3 regions of the Dictyobacter alpinus genome follow, and region 3 is predicted to be linked to each of the others. Evidence: a T-box and tRNA genes for the amino acid it is inferred to sense, from the RefSeq annotation. Region 3 holds a T-box; the other regions hold tRNA genes.

Region 1 (4,832 bases), on a different contig from region 3:
TCCCAAAAGTACTGGAAGCAAATACGGTGACAAGTGTTTTCGCTGTCGGTATGCTTGATGGCGATCCTAAAGCCCAGTTAGTAACGGCAACAGCAAAGGGAATTCCTGGCTTGCCACAAACTGGAGCCCCACCAGTCCTGGCAGATTTTGCCACTCCGGTTCCCGCCATCTGGCTGCTGGTTATGACAATGTTAGCCATGATTGGACTTGGTGTAGGGCGGCATGTGCAGCAGCGCAGGGCATAGTCTGATTTTGTTGGTGATTTTCTTGTCTTGCTAGCTCTGCTGGTCACTCTATGTTAGAGATAGTGGTTGTTTCCCACTCTTATTGTGGAGTGTGCAGCTAGCCGCACGCGGGCCCTGAAGGGCCTAGCCTCTTTTACGTGTAGTGTCAAAAAATGAGCACAGCTCATTTTTTGACACTACACGTAAAACCGTTGAAGCGCCTCTGGCGCCCTGACAATTTCAATCAAGGGGGCGTGAAATCCCTGGTTCACCCACCGATGTTTGCGCGCCTCTGGCGCCATGACAGTTTTATTCAGGGGGGGGCGTGAAATCCCTGGTTCACCTACTGGTGTTTGCGCGCCTCTGGCGCCATGACAGTTTTATTCAGGGGGAGCGTGAAATCCCTGGTTCATCCATCGGTTTTTGAGCGCCTCTGGCGCCATGACAGTTTTATTCAGGGGGGGCGTGAAATCCCTGGTTCACCCATTGGTTTTTGAGCGCATCTGGTACCATGACAACCTTCTATTCAGGGTGGCGTGAAATCGGGTGCCAGGCACCCGATTTCACGCCACCCTGAATAGAAGGTTGGGCCCTTCAGGGCCCGCGTGTGGCTGGTCATATGTTCCTCGGTAAAAGCGAGATCCAACCCAACGACAAAAGTCACTCGGAATGATCGTTTTTACCCGTGTGCGGCAGGACATACTTCTAATCTGTTAAGGAACATGTTATATATATATAGGGCTTAAAATCATCGTATTGGTTTGCGCATGAGAGGTGTTGTGTGCTGCAAGAACAACAGGCGCTTCCCGTAGGAGCAACCATCCAGGATCCTTCGGGAGAACGTTACATCATAGAAACGCTGTTGGGGCAGGGGGGCTTTAGCGCCGTCTATCTTATCCGAACACGGCGTTCCAAACAAGAGTATTATGCTCTTAAAGAAATTATTGATCCAGATAGTGAGGAACGAAATCACCTGACATTTGAAGCCAGTCTGTTGCAACGTCTCTCCCATCGGTCACTACCCAAAGTATATCAGGTCTTTGAGGATACTAGTCTCAATCGTACATATATGCTTATGGATTATGTGCAGGGCAGGGACCTAGAACAACTGCGCCGTGATCAGCCTGAGAAACGTTTCTCACTGGCTCTGGCCCTGACTTTGCTTACACCAATCGTGGATGCATTGACTTATCTCCATACCCAGGAGACACCCATTATCCATCGAGATATTAAGCCGTCAAATATCATTGTTCCCCAGGGGAGCGGCGAGACCGTGCTGGTGGATTTTGGACTGGCGAAAGAATATGTCGAGGATAAAACTACCAGCGTTTTTCGTTTCGGCACACCCGGCTATGCCTCTCCTGAACAATATGGACAGGGCACCAATCTACGCACAGATATTTATGCTCTGGGGGCGACGCTCTACACCTTGTTAACAGGAAAAGTACCAACCGATGCGCTTACCCGTACAGTAGGACAACACCTGAGAGATCCATTGGAACCAGCCCATCAAATTTGTCCTCAGGTCTCCATCAATGTGTCAAAAGTGATTGAAAAGGCAATGAGTATACGGGTTAAGGATCGCTATGCATCGGTTGAAGAGTTCTGGCAAGCCTTAAGTATCGCTGCCATGCAACCAGAAATTGATCCTATCAGTAAGGCCCTGACCCATAAGCAGCCAGTCCTCACCGAACAAGATATTCAGGTGCTCACGAATAGCCGCAAGCAGGTTGATGTCAAAAAGGTTATCAGCCAACCACAACCTCAAAGTAGCAAAAAACTTGCCAGGGCTCATGTCTATGTGGATGGGAAGAATCACCTTCAACAGAGAATCCTCTTCGGCCTGCTGGCCTTGATTCTGGTTGGCGTTGCGGTAGAATTAGTACTAATGAGCACGGTCTGGCGTCAACAACCGCCAGCGGCAACAAACACACAACAAACACAGGGCAATAATTATTATGGGCCTGATCCTAATCGCCCACCACCTCCTGATGGTGATCACCATGGAGGACCATGTGACCCACCCACTGCTGCCCCTCCTGAGTATATCAGTGGTGCTCTCATGTCTTCATGCTATAGTGGAAATTTACATCATTTAGGGCTTGCTCTGAACAAAACGGCTTTCCAATTGCAGACTATTCGGCAAACTCCTGATGGCAATATTAGTGGCCAATTTCACACTGCGGGTCAAGCGGGACCATTTAAAGGGACCATTACTACAGCGGGCGCGGTCAATATTACGGTCACCTTAACCTCTGGGGAAATTATGAAACTTACTTGTCACACCTACATTGGTGGTAATCTGGCAGGGGGAAATTTTGCGACGTATACTGATGCAACCGAGAAGGTTAAAGAAGATTATGGCGATTGGACAGCAGACATAGAGAGAGATAATAATCATTAATACAGCACGAAAATTTTGGGTAGTGCAGTAAGTAACGAGCATATTACCATAGACAAACACTTGCAAAAGGCTATTAGTGACGGGATAAAGCGGCAAAGCTAAGAAATAACGGCGATCCCGACAGAATACAGCCAAAATTGTCTTGACATCAGGTGAGCTACTGATGTATTATCCACAAGTGGAGATCATAGTCTCCTATCCGTAGTAACAGGGGCGATTGCTGAAACTGGTAGACAGGGCAGACTTAGGATCTGTTGGTGATAAACCGTGAGAGTTCGAGTCTCTCATCGCCCACTTACTAGATGTATTATAATGACAAATGCAGTTAAGCGGGAGTGGCTCAGTGGTAGAGCACTTCCTTGCCAAGGAAGATGTCGCGGGTTCGAATCCCGTCTCCCGCTCCAACTTATCTAAGACTGAGGGTACCCTTCTGGATGCCCTTTCTGGTAAGCGCACAAGCAACCTGCATCAGACGTAGATCACAACGCGTTTGTAACATATACAGATAGTTGGTTAATGCGGTTATGCAAGCTTCTGCTGTGGGGTGGTCTATGGATGTGATTCCCCCTCGCGCTTTCCGCAGTCTGGTATCAATAACGCAATTCCTTTTTTCAAACGGTGTCATTGCATTATGCTTTAGCTTATCAGCGACATTTTTAGAGGGAAGTGAAAAGCGTCTGGTATAAAGTTATAATAAACACAGACAAGTGACACAAATACAGTAAAGAACAACCCTTTGGAGGAAATGTGAAGGTCTCTGTAGAAAAGTTGCCAACAAGTGAGGCCGTCCTGAATGTAGATGTGACATGGGACGAAATGCAAAAGGCCTCAGACAAGGCATATCGTAAATTAGTGAAACAAGTAGATATACAGGGCTTCCGCCGTGGTAAAGCACCACGTACAGTCCTGGAACGTCGTGTAGGTAAAGAATATATCTACCAGGAAGGTCTAGACGACCTGATCTCAGAGGCCTATAGTAACGCTCTGAAAGAAAACGACCTGACCCCGATCAGCCAGCCCAAGCTGGATGCCCCGGTCTTCGAGATGGGCCAGGACTACCACTTCAGCCTGACAGTTCCCGTGATTACACCAGTTGAACTGGCTGACTATAAGTCAATGCATTTTGACCGCGAAGAGGTCACGGTGTCGTCTGAAGAGGTTGAGGAGGAGCTAAAAGGCTTCCAGAACCGCTTGTCCGACTGGGAGACTGTTGAGCGGCCGGTAGAGTATGATGATCGTATTAAAGCTGATCTTAAACTAACCTCTGGTGAGCAGCAGATCTCGGATCTTAAAGATAATACCTTTGAGATTACGCAAGAGCGTCATGGTTTATTTAGTGGTATGGACGAGCATATCGTTGGCATGAAAACCGGCGAGAGTAAGAGCTTTACCACGACCATTCCTGAAGACTATTCCAATGAGAAACTGGCAGGAAAAGAAGCCAACTATGACCTGACCGTGCTATCCGTCGAGAGCAAGCAAGAGCCTGCTTTAGATGATGATTTTGCCAAAAAGGTGAGCGACGACCAGTTCGACAACATGGAAGATCTGCGCAAGGCGATCAGTGACAATATTCTTGAGCGCAAGAAACGCTCGGCAACCGAAGAGTTGCGCGATAAAGCCCTCAAGGAAGTCATTGAGAAGTCCACGTTTGTCATCCATCCAACCTTGATCGATCAAGAGGTTGATGAGATGGAACACCAATTTGGGCATATGCTCGAACAGCAGCATCTGAATATGAATCAGTATCTGAACATGGTGAAGAAGTCACGCGAAGAATATCGCCAGGAGCTACGTGCCGATGCCGAAGAGCGTGTCAAACGCCAGCTGGTACTGGAGCAGATCGCTAATGACGAACAGATCATGGTTGATCCCGGCGAGATTGAAGCCCTCTTCAATGCTTATGAGCAGATTGGACAGCCTCTCCCCAAAACTGAAGAGCAGATCCGTGCACTCATGCTGAGCTATCGCCGTGAGAAAACTCTTACGCGCTTAATTGAGTTGACAACTGATCCCGATCCCGATGCGGAGAGTGAGGAAGCTGCAGAAGAAGATGCAGCTATAGCAAACGCTGAGGCGGCGGTACTCGCGAGCGAAACCGAGGCAACTGAAGATGATGCCGAGGAATCCGCAACAGCAACAACTCTATCTGGCGACCAAAAGACGGAGACCGTAGAGTAGCAATGCAACCACTTGGTGCTGTG
Region 2 (4,832 bases), on a different contig from region 3:
AAGAAGAATGCTCCCAGAAGACCCAGATAGCCAATGCCATTTAACAAGAACCAGAAGCGCAGGTCCTCATCTGGTTGAGCCGCCAGATAGAAATGTGCAAGGGCAGTACCAAGAGCAAGTAGCAGAATGGCAATAGACACAAACTCAACGCGGGACTCTCTCTGTGTAATATCACTCATGGTGAAACACTTTTTCCTTTTCTGATGAATAGGAACAACGTTAAGAGCTCCAGGTTACTTTGAATTCAAAAACCTCCTTTCAAGAACGTATGCATATCTGTATACATACCCTTATATATTAATCTACAATTATGAGAATGGGCTTAAATTTACAATAATTATTCTAGACCATTCTTCTATAATATCTATATCCGATGACCTCTATGGTTATTGATTACATATAAATAATCTAATGATTACTTAATATTGAGCTTGTATATGAGCTTGTTCATGTTAATAGTAGGTTAATTATTATCGAAATCACTCTCTATTCCAAAAATGCTCAAGATGTTTTTGGTAATAGTATGGGCAAAATAGCTATAATTTTTTTATGATGTGGTAGTGAGCATATATGCTTCAAAGGATTTTCAGGCTGATGATTTATTTTATGATAGATAAAGCAAGACATGATGTTTTTTACTACCAAATTGTATTTCTGCCTCCTGGGAGATATACTGAACAAGCAAATAAGCAATTGATGAAAGGCAGATACAAATATTTATGGAAAAATTTCCAGAGTGGCTTAACGCAACATTGGCATCGGATGCAAGTGAAGGTGAAGGTGTTCTTCCCGGCAACATACTGCCTCTACAAGCAAATGCTTTGGTTGTGGGTCCTGCTTATGTGCTGCTGATGAGCCAGGATGATAATCTGTCTGTGCGCAAAGTGTTAGAGAATCTACCTGCGCCAGGTACGGTCCTTGTTGTCGCGGGTGGTAGCAGCTCGCGTGCCGCTACTGTGGGTGGCTTGATGGCACTAGAAATACAGAACGGTGGCATTGCAGGCCTTATTACTGACGGGTTAGTACGCGATTCCCGTGAGATCCGTGAGCTGGGTTTCCCGGTCTGGTGTCGTGGTGTCACACCCATTGCACCAAAGAAAAATGGACCTGCCATCGTTGGCGGTACAGTCTCTATTGGCGGCAAGGTAATACGTGAAGGTGATCTCGTCATTGCCGATGATGATGGCGTGGTTATCTGGCCCCAGGAACGTATCGCAGACCTGCTGCAAAAGGCTGAAACACGATTGAAGCAAGATAATGAGCGCCTGGCACGTCTACACATGAACAAGCCATCTGAATAAGAAGCGCCCTTCACTGACTTTTGGTAGAGCGGCTGCTTTACACGCAGTAGGTTTAAAGTACCAAAAAGCCCATTCATAGCATTTGTACCTGCTTGCTATGAATGGGCCTGGGAAGCACTTAGAGGTGGGCGATTAGGGATTCGAACCCCAGACCTACTGCGTGTAAAGCAGCCGCTCTAACCAGCTGAGCTAATCGCCCTTGTTTATCATTTAGTTCTCAGGATGAGATGCTAAATTGGATGCCCTCGAGTGGACTCGAACCACCACGCCTCTCGGCACAGCCCCTCAAGCTGCTGCGTATACCATTCCGCCACGAGGGCATTTCCTTTCGGATTACGTGAAGTATCATACACCGCTGACGCTACTTTGTCAACTGTTTTCTATGCGAATTTTCTGGCACTTTGCTGAATCGTGAGTTTAATTCTGTTGTTTTCTGGTTGTTTGTGCTTGACTGGCTGATTATGAGCGGCTGGAGCTTTTCGGTGACGGTTGTGGTTATGTAAGGAGTTGGCGGTACTGCTCCCAATTTGACGAGTATAGGGGTCGGTGGGACTGGTACTGGCGCCAGTTCTTCTGTGGTGGTGAAGCGCCACAGTATCTCAGCTTTTTCTGGCTGTATGTGCATAGAAGATGTGGTTGCAACTGCTATTGGTAACGCTGTGACCATCTTTCCCCTTGTTTTACGTCGTCCGATGGCGAGCCCTGTGAGTGTCAGGATGGCGATGAGGACCAGGATGGTTCCTGTGGTGAATATGGGTTGTTGCTGAAGCGGGGTTGCGGATGTGGGTGGCTTCTTTGTCTGGTGGATCGGGTGCGCGCGATGATGGATTGGTACGTCGACTGACTTTTCGGTGGCGCTATTGCCTTCGTTCTTTGCCTGCCATAACTGACGGCGCTTCTCGGCGATCAGGTGTTCCCAGTCTTTTTCGTGGCCGATGGGTATATAGGCACGGACCCGGACTCCGGCTTGTGATGTGGGATGTTGCCGGGTGGTTGCGGTTGGCACTGGTGCCGGTGGCGGGGCTTGATAACGGTATCTGGCCATCAAGCTGGTGACTTTATAGGCCCAGTTGCCGGCTCCTGAGGTGCCAACATAGGGGATGCTGATGCTATAGACGGTGGTGACGCCACGACCAATGATGTAGCCGTTGCTGATTAAGCGAAACCAGTCGATGATGGCTGCGGCATAGGATGGATACATGGTGTAGCCGTCGTAGCCAGATGGATAGCCAGCACTTCCACGGACACTACCGGGATTGCGGTTTCCAAGTCCGACTCCGGCCATGCCGTCGTTGGTTTCGGCCCACCAGACACCCATGGCGAAGGCATCATCAATGTTGCTATTGCGTGAGGCTTGCTCTACGATTGTGCCTGTGCCGACCATTGGGCTCCCCATCTGCGCGAAAATATGGTCAATCGTGGTTGCCGATAGGGAAGGACCTCCAGTGACAACGGCATCAACGGCATGGCTGTGCCGTGGCGTCTGCCAGAGGCAGCCTGCCAATCCGCCTGTGGCAATGGTAAGTGAACTTAGCACGAGAACTAGATACGTTTTTTGCCAGCTACGAAAGCTAAAACTACTTGTCATACAAAAATACTACCTCTGACTCTCCTACGAACATTTGTTAGAGTTATTATAAACAGAGGTATGAAATAATGAGCTTGTCAATATTTTGTGCAACATTTGTACTATAAGGCTCGCAAAATGTTACCTGAAATTGTGGTTGTGTACGTTTTACATAGTGACACTGAATTACGTCAAATTATGTGTACGATTCTTTGAAGGCACAGTGATAGAAGTAATGGGCATACATCTAAATGGATCTTAACATGACTCAATGTTCTAGTCAGTAATCTACCTTCCTATTAGGTAGTAGGTTCTAACAGAGGTATGCTATACTGAAGGGCACTCTTTTCAATCGTGTGAGCGGCGTTCACGGTTGCATGTAGAGCATGTCATATCCCGTACAGATGCAGAGAAAAGATGGGGGGCGCACAATCAGCGGCCGATCGAAAAACCTAACCGGTCATCTGGACCGAGGCACCTTTCTTCATAAGCGCTACCAGATCCAAAAGGTGATTGGAAAAGGTGGCATGGGTGCGGTATATCTGGCGAAGGATCTCAAGGAGCAAGGGGAGCTCTATGCGATTAAGGAAATGAGCCTGTCGTTGATCCCGCCAGCTGAACAGCAACAGACGATCCACAACTTTAAGGTTGAGGCCAAGATGTTGTGGTCTTTGCATCATCCCAATCTTCCGACGGTCCATGGGGTCTTTACCCAGAATGATCGCTATTTCCTGGTGATGGATTATATCGATGGACTTACACTGGAGGAGCTGTTAGAGCGCAATGGTGGCCCATTCCCTGAGCGCAGGGCGTTAGATTGGGCACGTCAGCTCTGTGATGTATTGGCTTATCTGCATAGCCACTCACCTCCGATTATTTTTCGCGATATGAAGCCTGGCAATATTATGTTGACGCGCAATGGACAGATTAAGCTAATTGATTTTGGTATTGCGCGTTTTTTTCGCCCTTCACATGCACAAGATACTCAGGTATTGGGTACGCCGGGCTATGCTCCACCAGAGCAATATGGGAAGGCGCAGACGGATGAGCGCTCAGATATCTATGCGCTGGGCATGACGGTATTTCATCTTTTGACCAATACCCTTTCGGATGAGGGCTTTGGCTTGGAGAATGTGCGTAAGATTAATCCGCGCATTTCTCCGATGGTGGCGCGTGCGCTTGAGAAGGCCACGGCCATCAAGCCTAGCGATCGCTATGAGAGTGTGGAGATGTTCCGCCATGCGTTACTCGGTGTGGGTACCTTTGGTTTCGCTAGTGGCGAGGTGGCTTCGACCCCTGAAGAACTGGCAACGCTCTGCGCGACCTATCCAGAGGAGGCTGCGGAATATCTCCTGGATAAAGAGATTGAGTCCTGGCTGCTGGACCTGGGTGAAGATGAGTTGTCCACGCTAGCCAGCGAACTGGCGCATACTGTACCGGATCCGATGGATGCGATTGAGCAGTTTGTCGAGTCCGTCTTTATGAATAAAACTGGTGTGGCGGTTTATAATCCAGCACCAGCTATCAATACCAACAGCACAGTGAACAACATCGATGCGAAGGGGCGCAATGGTACGATACGCCACCATACGCCGCCACCCGTGACGCCAATCAGCGGTAGTACGCGCACACGCTCGACCCCTAAAGGCCATACACCAGTGCCGGTGAGTCCGCGTACCCTGGATTTCGGCACGGTCTATCCAGGCATCTCGGCACCATTGAAGATGAGTATTGGCGATAGCGCTGGCTATGATATCAGTGGGACAATCCATACATCCGACACCTGGATCCAATTGAGTCAGACGGTATTTGATGCGCCCCTGACCGAGATCAATGTGCGAGTGAATAGTTTACAGCTTACGCGCCACACGCATTATAGTGGCATGATCTTTATCCAATTAGATGATGATACGCGCGCCGAAATTGTCGTCAAGGTCGAAGCGGAGGTCCAGGGCTTCATTGTG
Region 3 (4,832 bases):
GAAGGTGAGCGCTGCGCCTCGACCAGCAATCGTAACTTTGAAGGTCGTCAGGGACGTGGTGGACGTACGCACCTGGTGAGTCCAGCCATGGCGGCAGCGGCAGCGGTGACAGGCCATTTTGTTGATATTCGCGAGTGGTAGCTGAGAGGAGAGACAAGAAGTTATGCAACCATTTACTACGCATACCGGCCTGGTTCTACCATTGGATCGGGTGAATGTAAATACCGACGAGATCTTGCCGGCTCGCTTCCTTAAGACCATCAAACGGACCGGTTTGGGTGAGGCTTTGTTTGCTAACTGGCGCTATCTAGATGAACAGAAGACCCCCAAGCCTGATTTTGTCTTGAATGAGCCCCGCTATCAGGGTGTGAGTGTACTGATCGCGGGCGACAATTTCGGTTGTGGCTCATCACGTGAGCACGCTCCCTGGGCCCTGGCCGAATATGGTTTTCGTGCAATCATTGCTCCCAGCTTCGCAGATATTTTCTATAATAACTGCTTCAGCAACAGTATACTTCCTATAGTCTTAAAAGAGGATACCGTTAATAACTTGCTCCGTGAAGTCGAGGCTACTCCCGGTTATACGTTAACTATAGACCTCGCTGCCCAGACCGTGACACTTCCTGATCAGCAATTCCTCCACTTTGAGATCGACGCTTTCCGCAAGGAGCGCCTGCTCAAAGGCCTGGATATGATTGGTTGGACATTGCAAATGGGTGATGATATTGCTCGTTACGAGCGGCGCCGGCAGCAGGAAGCCCCCTGGTACTTTTCTAACGAGCCGGCTACTCGCTAGCTGCATTGTTTGGCGCCTGATGCAGGTAAAAAAATTGTATGTATTGGGAAATGATGTGCATTGTGCATCATTTCCCAATACATACAAAAATTATGAAGAGCACTTCAGCCGTCTATTTTAGTGCGTAAGCGTGATTTTGTTCAATCCACGTGGAGTATCTGGCTCCAGACGTTTGCTCAATGTCAGATGTAAGCCGAAGAGCTGGCCAGGAATAATTGCGGCGATAGGGCTAAGCCACTCAGGTATTCCACTCGGAATTGCGAAGCGTGTCTGGGCCAGTGCCAGCGCTTCTGCAGCATCTGAAATAATTAATAGCTCTGCTTTACGCTTCTGCAAATCTTTGGCCAGCTCAAGCATGTCGGCAAAGGTTGCGCCGGTCGGCATGATGAGAATCGTGGGAAGCCCTTCTTCAATGGTCGCGATCGGACCATGGCGAAAATCTGCGGATGAGTAGGCGGTGGCCATGACGTACGTTAGCTCTTTCAATTTGAGGGCCAGTTCAAATGAGGTAGAATAGTTGTAGCCACGCCCGACGACGATACATTGGTTCATATAGCGATAGCGTTCCGCATGTTGAGCGATTTCACCGCTACTCTTCAAGGTTTGCGCTATGATTTCCGGCATCCTCTGTAGTTCATTCAAGCGCTGCCCATCCCCATTCCAGATTGCTGCGAAAAGCATCATGATAGCTAATTGTGCTGTATACGTCTTGGTGGCGGCTACGCTGCGTTCCTGGCCAGCGTGTAACTCAACCACATGATCAGCAGCTTTAGCCAGGGCAGAATTACCATCATTGGTGATCGCGATAGTGGGGCGTCCCTGACGTCTTCCTTCTTCAAGCACTCCAACGATATCTGGCGATTGGCCCGATTGCGAAATACCTACTACCAGGGCGTTCTTCATGCGGGGAGGAGTTGCATACAGTGTTTGTAATGAAGGGGCAGCCAGCGCAATTGGATAACCAGCCATGGTTGCCCAGGCATATTTTGCATATGTAGCGGCATGATCTGATGAACCACGGGCCGCAATCAAGATATAATCAAATGCTGGCAATTGCGCCACAATCTTTTTGATATGTTCGGTCTCTTGCTCCAATAGATGAGCAATGACCTCGGGCTGACTATGGATTTCCTGCTCCAATAATGATGACATTATATCCTCCAAATAATCTATTCGATACAAGCGAAGATCCTTATAACCACCAGATAATTCCATGTTGCTGCCTTAACTATATCACAATTTCTGGTATAGTGGTCTAGATGACTAAACGAAAAACACGATTATAAAAAAATGAAATCGTGCTGTCAGGCACTTGACAAAGCGCATAATACCAGGTATTTTTCTTAGTAGAAGTAAAAATTAAATAATCCAGCAGCAATGAATGAGGAAAGTAAGGATCGCTGAGTCCACAGAGAACTGGCGGTTGGTGTGAGCCAGTGGCCCGGTTATCCCCAAGCTCCCTCATGAGCAGTGTCGGTGAAACGTGGTTTGACGCAAAGTAGTCGGCTCCGGGTACTCCCGTTACAGGGTTCGGGTGTGTTAGCACTCAGAAGGCTATCCCTGCAAAGTGATAGTGAAACAAGGTGGTACCGCGAAAGTGAGTCTGCGCGCACTTTTCGCCCTTGGGGGCGGAGGGTGTTTTTTTGTTGCCTGTATGCTGATTGCAGAAAGTCCTCCGCTGAAATGCTGGTGTTATAGTATTCCGTTCAAGCGTGTGAACGGCGTTCACGAATAGGTTAATCAGGAGGACTCCGTGTCTGAAACAAGTAGACCTGCTGCTGATATCAAAGCAGCGTCTGAACCCCCTCCCCATCGGGATATGACTGGTATGCGTGCACCGCACTATGATTTTGCGGACTTCGAGGCGCGCTGGCATGAGCGCTGGGAAGACCAGAAGCTTTATCAGGTGGATCTGCAACGCGCTCAACGTCCCTATTATAATTTGATGATGTTTCCTTATCCCTCGGCCGAGGGCCTGCATGTTGGGAATGTATATTCCTATGTAGGCTCAGATGTGCATGGTCGCTTGATGTCGATGCAGGGTTATGATGTCTTTGAGCCCATGGGTTTTGATGCCTTCGGTATTCATAGCGAGAATTTCGCGATCAAGCAGGGTATCCATCCGCGCATCTTGACGGCCAGAAATGTCGAGCGTTTTCGTGAGTTGCAGTTGAAGCGGATTGGCAATCGCTTTGATTGGTCACATGAAGTGAACACCACTGATCCCGAGTATTATCGCTGGACCCAGTGGATCTTCTTGCAACTGTTTAAAGCGGGGCTGGCTGAACGTAAGGCGGCTCCGGTTAACTGGTGTCCTAAGGACAAAACAGTGCTGGCCGATGAGCAGGTAATCAATGGTCATTGTGAGCGTTGTGGCTCGCTGGTTGAGAGACGTTGGCTGGAACAGTGGTTTTTGAAGTCGACCAACTATGCCCAACGCTTGCTGGATAATCTAGATGCATTGGACTGGACTGAACGGGTGAAGTCGCTGCAACGCCATTGGATTGGTCGCTCGGAAGGTCTGGAATTCCAGATGGCTGTTGATGGGATACCTGATCAGCATGTACAGGTGTATACAACACGGCCCGATACCATCTTTGGCATGACGTTTGTGGCCCTGGCACCGCATCATCCTTTGGTGGCTGCAATCACTGATCCTGTTTATCAAAAAGCTGTTATCGCTTACCAGGAGCAGGTCAATAGCCTGCGTAGCAGTCCAGATGATGCTATGACCGGCGTTTTTACTGGCATGTATACACCTCATCCATTTACTGGCGAGCGTATTCCAATCTGGATCGCTGATTTTGTCCTGGAAGGTTATGGAGCGGGCGCGATTATGGGTGTGCCGGCCCATGATGAGCGAGATTTTGCCTTTGCGCAGCAGATGCATTTGCCTGTACGCCAGGTTGTGCAATCCACCGATACAACTATCTCAGCTGAAACTCCTCTCACTGAAACATTTACCTCAACCGGGATAGTGATTGATTCAGGAGAGTATTCTGGCCTGACATCGGAACAGGCTCACAATGCCATCTGTACCTGGTTTGAAGCGCATCAATCAGGGCAACGTAGTGTAAAGTATCGCCTGCGGGACTGGCTGATTAGCCGTCAGCGTTATTGGGGACCACCTATTCCGATCATTTATTGTCCAGATCATGGAGCCGTGCCTGTACCAGAGGATCAACTGCCGGTCTTGCTGCCGGAGGCAGAGGATTGGATGCCGACCGGTACAGGTGTTTCACCGCTGGCCGCCATCGAGAGCTTTGTGCACACAACCTGTCCGATTTGTGGCCAACCAGCCCGTCGTGAGACGGATGTGAGCGATAACTTCTTGGATTCAGCTTGGTACTACTTGCGTTATCCTTCGAGTACTGATCAGCAGCATGCCTGGAATCCAGAAATTACGCGGCGCTGGCTGCCTGTAGACATGTGTGTTGGTGGAGCGGATCATAGTGTTCTGCATCTTATGTATGTGCGTTTTATTGCTATGGCTCTACATGATCTGGGCCATATATCCTTCAGCGAACCCTTTAGCCGTTTTCGCGCTAATGGAACCATTACGATGGCTGGTGCTAAGATTTCAAAATCGAAGGGCAATGTGATTAATCCTGATGACTATCTGGATTATCTGGGAGCTGATGCATTCCGTGTGTACTTGATGTTTATGGGGCCGTATGAGATGGATGGCGATTTTACTGATCGCGGCATCAATGGAGTTGTACGCTTTCTCGATCGCATCTGGCAACTGGTTACCTCGCATACTGGATCCTGGCCGGAACGTCCTTTAGAGGGTGAGGAACGACGTCTATTGCACCTGACAATTAAGCGTGTGAGCGAAGATACTCCGGTATTCAAGTATAATACTGCCATTGCAGCGATGATGGAATACTTGAATGTACTGGAGCGTAAGCCAGAGCAGACCAGGCAGGATATTGAAACCTTGATTACTCTGCTTGCTCCCTTTGCTCCTTATATCACCGAAGAATTGTGGGCGCGGCTGGGCCATAGCGACTCTGTACACGCAGTTTCCTGGCCT

What was found. A T-box is a leader RNA that pairs with one kind of tRNA and senses whether it is charged. The one in region 3 lies ahead of leuS (leucine--tRNA ligase), so its partner is inferred to be a tRNA-Leu.
Region 1: it encodes a tRNA-Leu, which carries the amino acid that the T-box ahead of leuS (leucine--tRNA ligase) is inferred to sense. The anticodon was not compared.
Region 2: it encodes a tRNA-Leu, which carries the amino acid that the T-box ahead of leuS (leucine--tRNA ligase) is inferred to sense. The anticodon was not compared.

Annotation. Positions count from the first base shown of each region.
Region 1 is NZ_BIFT01000001.1:2,158,286-2,163,117, forward strand. It holds gene EL633_RS08520 (DUF4397 domain-containing protein) at 1-245, shown strand, start outside; gene EL633_RS08525 (serine/threonine protein kinase) at 1,006-2,628, shown strand; tRNA gene EL633_RS08530 (tRNA-Leu) at 2,840-2,922, shown strand; tRNA gene EL633_RS08535 (tRNA-Gly) at 2,958-3,032, shown strand; gene tig (trigger factor) at 3,376-4,809, shown strand.
Region 2 is NZ_BIFT01000001.1:2,121,155-2,125,986, reverse strand. It holds gene EL633_RS08380 (hypothetical protein) at 1-179, opposite strand, end outside; gene EL633_RS08375 (RraA family protein) at 720-1,301, shown strand; tRNA gene EL633_RS08370 (tRNA-Val) at 1,427-1,500, opposite strand; tRNA gene EL633_RS08365 (tRNA-Leu) at 1,542-1,621, opposite strand; gene EL633_RS08360 (glucosaminidase domain-containing protein) at 1,663-2,889, opposite strand; gene EL633_RS08355 (serine/threonine protein kinase) at 3,255-4,832, shown strand, end outside.
Region 3 is NZ_BIFT01000002.1:1,659,061-1,663,892, reverse strand. It holds gene leuC (3-isopropylmalate dehydratase large subunit) at 1-141, shown strand, start outside; gene leuD (3-isopropylmalate dehydratase small subunit) at 164-796, shown strand; gene EL633_RS29195 (SIS domain-containing protein) at 914-1,948, opposite strand; T-box leader at 2,165-2,423, shown strand; gene leuS (leucine--tRNA ligase) at 2,550-4,832, shown strand, end outside.